3 regions of the Bradyrhizobium sp. NBAIM01 genome follow, and region 3 is predicted to be linked to each of the others. Evidence: predicted binding sites of a transcription regulator. Region 3 holds the regulator's gene; each other region holds the start of a gene.

Region 1 (2,270 bases), on a different contig from region 3:
AAGCTCGAGGCGCAGTATGAGGCGACGCTGGCGGGCATTCCCGTCGGCAAGGGCGCCTGGAACATCGATATCCAGGACGACGTGTTCTCGGCGGCGGCCGCCGGCGGCACCACCGGGCTTTTGAAGTCGTTCACGGGCGGGTCCGGCACCGGTGCGAGCCAGGGGCGCGTCGTTGGTGGCGCGCTGGTTGCGACCGGCTACCAGGCCTCCACCACCACCCAGAAGAAGACCGAAGAGATCCGCATCACCCTCGACAAGGGCAATGTGAAGGATTTTGCGATTTTGCCGGAGCCGCCGGTCGATCCGGACCGCATCGTCGTTACCGAGGCGCATCGCCGCGGCGTGTGGGACCCGATGACGGCCTCGCTGCTGCGCGTGCCCGGCACCGGTGATCCCGTTTCGCAGGACGCCTGCCACAGCTCCGCGCCGGTGTTCGACGGCCGCATGCGCTACGAGCTCAAGCTCGATTTCAAGCGCATGGAGACCGTGAAGGCGGAGAAGGGCTATCGTGGCCCGGTCGTGGTCTGCGCGATCTATTTCGTGCCCATCGCCGGCTACATCCCCGACCGGCCCGTGATCAAATACCTCGCCGCCCAGCGCAACATGGAGATCGCGTTCGCCCCCATCGCCGGCACGCGCATCCTGGTCCCGTTCTGGCTGAAAGTGCCGACGCCGCTCGGCCCGGCCATGCTGGAAGCGACGAGCTTCATCACCGCCCCCCAGCCGCCACGGGTGGCCAAGACGCAGTAAGTTTCTCCGTCATTCCGGGGCGCGCCCCTTGGCGCGAACCCGGAATCCATCAGGCCGCAGAGACGGTTGCGCGATGGATTCCGGGCTCGCGACTGCGTCGCGCCCCGGAATGACGAGCGTTCGGCGCAGACTAAGCAAAATCAATCACTTACCTACTGTGCATGGGGTTGTTTTCGCACTCTTTGTTTGGCCAGCCCGCCTGCGCAGTGAATCCATTTGACTCCTCCCCGATTCTGATTCGACTCAGCCTCGTCCCCAGCTTTAACCACCCCGGCCGCTTGTGCGCCCCCGCAAAACTCCATCTAGTGCGCAACCAAGACGAGTCCCGCGACATGTTGCGTGAACGGAACGGGACTCACAGAGGAGTCAGCGATTCGGCCGCGATTCGTTCTAGAGTCGTTCCGAAGCTTAAAGCGAACGGGAAAAGCGTCGCAAAGTGAGACAGTTGCGCGGGATTTGGGGAGGGCGTTTTCACACGCCGGGCGATGACAGCGGCAGCGGGGGCGCCCACCCCAGCGTTCGGAGACATAGCCGACACCTCGGCGTCGCCCCTCCGCCCCATCCAGCACTGACATTCGCCCAAATCGCCATTACCTAATCCCCTAGACATGGCTTTTTCCTCCTCCCCCTTCGCCTCCGAGCGCGCCCCCGGCGCGGGCGTCACTGCGGTGCTCGGTCCGACCAACACCGGCAAGACCCATCTCGCCATCGAGCGAATGCTGGCGCATCCCTCGGGCATGATCGGCCTGCCGCTGCGCCTCTTGGCGCGCGAGGTCTACAACAAGATCGCCGCTCGATCCGGCGAGGCCAGCGTCGCGCTCGTCACCGGCGAGGAGAAGATCAAGCCGAAGAATCCGCGCTATTGGGTCTCGACCGTCGAGGCGATGCCGCGCGATATCGACGTTTCCTTCCTCGCCGTCGACGAGGTCCAGATCGCCGCCGATCTCGAGCGCGGCCACGTCTTCACCGATCGCATCCTCAACCGCCGCGGCCGCGACGAGACGCTGTTGTTGGGCGCCGCCACCATGCGCCCGATCATCGAGCGCCTGTTGCCGGGCGTGTCCATGATCACGCGGCCCAGATTGTCGCAGCTCGAATTCGCCGGCGACCGCAAGATCACGCGCCAGCCGCGCCGCACCGCCATCGTCGCGTTCTCGGCGGATGAAGTCTACGCGATTGCCGAGCTGATCCGCCGCCAGCACGGCGGCGCCGCCGTGGTGCTGGGCTCGCTCTCGCCGCGCACACGAAACGCGCAAGTCGCGATGTTCCAGAACGGCGACGTCGATTATCTCGTCGCCACCGATGCCGTCGGCATGGGCCTCAATCTCGACGTCGACCACGTCGCTTTCGCCTCCGACCGCAAGTTCGACGGCTATCAGTTCCGCCGCCTGACGCCGGCCGAATTCGCGCAGATCGCAGGCCGCGCCGGCCGCGCCACCCGCAACGGCACCTTCGGCACCACGGGCCGCTGCGCGCCGTTCGAGCCCGAGCTCGTCAACGCGCTGCAGAACCACACCTTC
Region 2 (2,270 bases), on a different contig from region 3:
AAGCCCGGAACGCGCAGCAGCTCCTCGCGGCTGGCGCGGTTGACGTCGAGCGGGAAGCGGTCGCGGTGGCGCAGCGCCCAGGCCAGCTTGGGATCGATGTCGAGCGGCAGCATCGCGCTGTCGTCGACGATTTCGCCAACGTCGAAGCCGTAGAACCGCATCAGCCAGTCGGCCTGGTAGAGCCGGTGCTCGCGCAGCAGCGGCGGCGCGCGCAGGGGCAGCGCGCGGCTGGCATCGGGGATCGGGCTGAAGGCGGAGTAATAGACGCGCCGCAGCCGGTAGGCGCCGTAGAGATTGGCGCTGGTGTGGAGAATGGTGTGATCGGAGGCGCTATCTGCGCCGACGATCATCTGCGTGCTTTGTCCGGCGGGCGCGAAGCGCTGCGGTTTGGCCTTCGTCTTGGCGCTGCGGCTCTCCTCGGCCTCGTCCAGCTTCAGCCGCAGCCGGCCCATGGTGCGGCGGATCGCGCGCACGTCCTTCTCCGGCGCGAATTGCTGCAGGCTCGTCTCCTCAGGCATCTCGATGTTGATCGAAAGGCGGTCGGCATATTTGCCGGCCTCGGCGATCAGCGCGTCGTCGGCCTCGGGAATGGTCTTCAGATGGATGTAGCCGCGGAAATGATGCTCCTCGCGCAGCTTTCGCGCGACGCTCACCACTTGCTCCATCGTGTAATCAGGGCTGCGGATGATGCCGGAGGAGAGGAACAGGCCCTCGATGTAATTGCGCCGGTAGAAGTCGAGCGTGAGCTTGACCAATTCGTCGATGGTGAAGCGGGCGCGTGGGACGTTCGAGGAGGCGCGGTTGACGCAATAGAGGCAATCGTAATTGCAGGCGTTGGTCAGCAGCACCTTGAGCAGGGAGATGCAGCGTCCGTCCGGCGCGTAGGAATGGCAGATGCCCATGCCCGGCGCGGTCGAGCCCATGCCCTTGCCGTCGGTGGAATCCCGCTTCTCGGTGCCGCTGGAGGCGCAGGATGCGTCGTATTTGGCGGCGTCCGCCAGAATCTCCAGCTTGCGTTGTACGTCCATGTTTGAATCTCTTTGATTCCACTCATGAATCTTTGGATGCGCCAATTCGATTGACTCTGCCGGCGCCGTTAGCTTTATATTAGAACATATCATGAACAAATGAGCCAGCCGCTGGTTCTCTTTTTGAGAGCCATCGGCAATCACCTCTGAGGAGCGGCGAGCATGAGCGGCGCACGTATGAGCGCGCTTGCGATCCTGCGCGGCCAGATCGAGCGCATCGAGACGGCGGAAGTCGTGCATCCGCGCGATCGCATCGCGCTCGGCCATGGCGCGGCCGACGCCGCGCTGAAGGGCGGGCTCGCGCGCGCGGCGATCCACGAGGTGTTTTGCGAAGGGCGTCAGGGCGCGGCCGCGACGGGGTTTGTCATGGGCCTTGCGGGACGCGTGAGCGCGCGCCGGCCGCTATTGTGGGTGCGGCAAGATTTTTCGGAGCTCGAAACCGGCGCGCTGTCGATGAGCGGGCTATCCGAGCTCGGTCTCGATCCGCGCCGTGTGGTGATGGTGCGCGCCGCCGATGTCGAGAGCGCGTTGCGCACCTCGGCCGATGCGCTCGCCTGCGATGCGCTCGGCGCCGTCGTGCTTGAGCTCTGGGGCGAGACCAGGCAGTTCGATCTGGTGGCGAGCCGCAAGCTGACGCTGGCCGCGCAAGGCTCGGGCGTGACCGGCCTCTTGCTGCGGATGGCCGCGCAGCCGCTGCCCTCGACCGCGGAGACACGATGGATGCTGCGTGCGGCGCCTTCGCCGCCGGGCTCGGTGTGGAGTGCCTGGGGCGCGCCGGTGTTCGATGCCGAGCTCTTGCGCAATCGTCATGGCCCCTGCGGCCGGTGGATCATGGAATGGAATTGTGATGAGTGCCAGTTCAGTGAACCGTCGACGTATCCTCAGCCTGTGGCTGCCGCGCCTGCCCATCGACAGGATCCAGCGGTTCTTCAGCAGCGCCGGGCTGGGTAAAACCAACCATGAGCCGAGCATTGTCGTCATCAAGGACAACAATGCGCTGGTGATCCATGCGCTGGACGAGGCCGCCGAGCGCCTCGGCCTGTATATCGGCCAACCGCTGGCCAATGCGCGGGCGATGTGCCCGGATTTGCGTGTGTTCGACGCCGATACCGTGGCCGATACGAAGACGCTCAGCGACATCGCCGATTGGTGCGACCGCTTCACGCCGCTGGTGGCGCTCGATCCACCGCACGGGCTGTTCCTGGACATCACCGGTTGCGCGCATCTGTTCGGCGGCGAGGC
Region 3 (2,270 bases):
GATCGTGGGCCGCGTGTCGGCGACGATCTGCGGCTTGTGCTCGCGCTCGGGGGCTGGCTGCGTCACCGGCAATTGCAGCACGGTCGCGCGCTGGCCTTCGACGAGCTGCGTCACCAGCACGTATTTGCCGTCGGGGAATTCGATCGCGTCATGATGGCGATCGGGAATGTGCGGGTCGATCTTGCCGAACTTGCCGACGCGAGAGTTCACGGTGCGCGTCCAGATCCAGCGGTTGTCGTAGCGGACGTTGTCGGCGAAAGCGAGCTCCGTCCCCGGCAGCAGACAGACCGCGACGGAGGGATCGGCTTCGGAAGCGAAACCGCGCGTCGAGGTGCCGCGGAAGGTTGTCGTGACGATCGTCTCGCCGACTTCGGCGGGGCGCGTCGCGACGGCATGCAGGCTGTAGTCACACATCGGGTGCTCCTCATGCTGGGATAGCGACCCGCGTCTCTTTCGAGGCGCAGGCCTCTATCAGAGTGGAAGCATACAACGCTCTGCTCGGTTATGGGCAAATCTGCGGCTCGCGTCCGCAGCGCGCGATCACATTATCTTTCCCGGATTCGATAGGAACAAACCTCGCGTCCTTGCATTCGGCCGGAGCTATCAGCACTGCCGGCACAACTCTACCGGCGAAGCAGAAATGGCTGCGCGCCTGCGCGGGGGAATGTCGCGCGGGAAGATGGACCGGACAGCCGGCGCAGAACCAGAGAAACCGTCCAGCCGGAGCGGACAAGTATCCGCTCCGATCCTGGATCGCCGATGCCGATCGAAACGCGCGCGGCGCTTGATGTTTCCCGTATCAGTACTTCCGGTAAAGCCCGATCAGCTTGCCCTGGATCTTCACGCGGTTCGGCGGAAGAATGCGGACCTCGTAGGCGGCATTGGCGGGCTCGAGCGCGATCGAGGCGCCGCGGCGGCGGAAGCGCTTGAGCGTGGCCTCCTCGTCGTCGATCAATGCCACCACGATGTCGCCGGTATTTGCGGTCTCGTTGCGCTGGATCAGCGCCATGTCGCCGTCGAGGATGCCGGCCTCGACCATCGAATCGCCGCGCACTTCGAGCGCGTAGTGCTCGCCCGAGCCGAGCATGTCCGGCGGCACGCTGATGGTATGGCTGCGGGTCTGCAGCGCCTCGATCGGCGTGCCGGCGGCGATGCGGCCCATCACGGGCACCGCGACGGGGCGCTCGCCCTCGTCCGCGGGCGGGCTGGAGCTCGCGCGCACCTTGCCGAGATTGCCCTCGATCACGCTCGGGGTGAAGCCACGGCGATTGCCGGCGGCGGCCTGGAGCTCGGGCAGCTTGATCACCTCGATGGCACGGGCGCGGTTGGGCAGGCGGCGAATGAAGCCGCGCTCCTCGAGCGCAGTGATCAGGCGATGGATGCCTGACTTCGAGCGCAGGTCGAGCGCATCCTTCATCTCGTCGAAGGACGGCGGCACGCCGCTTTCCTTCAGACGTTCGCTGATGAACCGCAGAAGCTCGTATTGTTTGCGCGTCAACATCTCGACCAAAGTCCCCCGGTTGATGTCGTTCGATTCCGACACGATGAAGCCGGCACTAAGCCGCTACATCCTCGAAACAAATCATGAACGGACACTATATGTTCGATATGTGTTCCGCAACTGCTTAATTTATGGTGAACGCGGCCAAGCTCGCGGAATGCGTGTGGCTGGGCGGCTCAGACGGGCAGCCGGAGCACCTCGCAAGGCGTGCCGGCCTCGGCCTTCGGCGCGAACGGTGCGCGCACCAGAAGTACCTGTGCCGCAGCGAGATTCGCAAGAAGGGAGGAGTCCTGATGGCTGACCGGAAGGGCGACGCGCGTGCCGTCGTCGCGCTCCTCCAGCCGCGCACGCAGATAGTCCTCGCGCTGGTCGTTGGCGGCGAGATCGCAGCCCAGCACGGCGCGCTCGCGCCGATGATGAATCGCTGAACGGCCCGACAGGGCGCGAATCAAGGGGACCATGAACAGGAAGGCGCACACGTAGGACGACACGGGATTGCCGGGCAGGCCAATCACGCGCATCGCGCCTATCCGACCGTGCATCATCGGCTTGCCCGGCCGGATCGCGATCTTCCAGAACGCCATCGCGATGCCTTCGCCCTTGAGCGCCTGCTGGACCAGGTCGTGGTCGCCGACCGAGGCACCGCCGGTCGTGATCAGGATGTCGGCGCCGCTCTCGCGCGCGCGGCGGATGCCGGCGGACGTCGCCTCCAGTGTATCGGCGGCAATTCCGAGGTCGATGGTCTCGGCGCCCTCGCTGCGGGCGAGCG

What was found. Region 3 encodes LexA, which represses DNA repair genes until DNA is damaged. Its sites were predicted from a motif close to TGTTCNNNNTGTGTTCNG; they were not measured.
Region 1: a site for LexA is predicted at 1,137-1,154, ahead of I6F31_RS10735 (helicase-related protein). Genes of this name have one in related genera too.
Region 2: a site for LexA is predicted at 1,109-1,126, ahead of I6F31_RS00115 (DNA repair protein). Genes of this name have one in related genera too.

Annotation. Positions count from the first base shown of each region.
Region 1 is NZ_JADYVU010000002.1:923,524-925,793, reverse strand. It holds gene I6F31_RS10740 (DUF3108 domain-containing protein) at 1-750, shown strand, start outside; gene I6F31_RS10735 (helicase-related protein) at 1,359-2,270, shown strand, end outside.
Region 2 is NZ_JADYVU010000001.1:26,807-29,076, reverse strand. It holds gene I6F31_RS00120 (putative DNA modification/repair radical SAM protein) at 1-1,028, opposite strand, end outside; gene I6F31_RS00115 (DNA repair protein) at 1,191-1,979, shown strand; gene I6F31_RS00110 (DNA polymerase Y family protein) at 1,876-2,270, shown strand, end outside.
Region 3 is NZ_JADYVU010000006.1:209,986-212,255, forward strand. It holds gene I6F31_RS21310 (hypothetical protein) at 1-414, opposite strand, end outside; gene lexA (transcriptional repressor LexA) at 800-1,501, opposite strand; gene glp (gephyrin-like molybdotransferase Glp) at 1,678-2,270, opposite strand, start outside.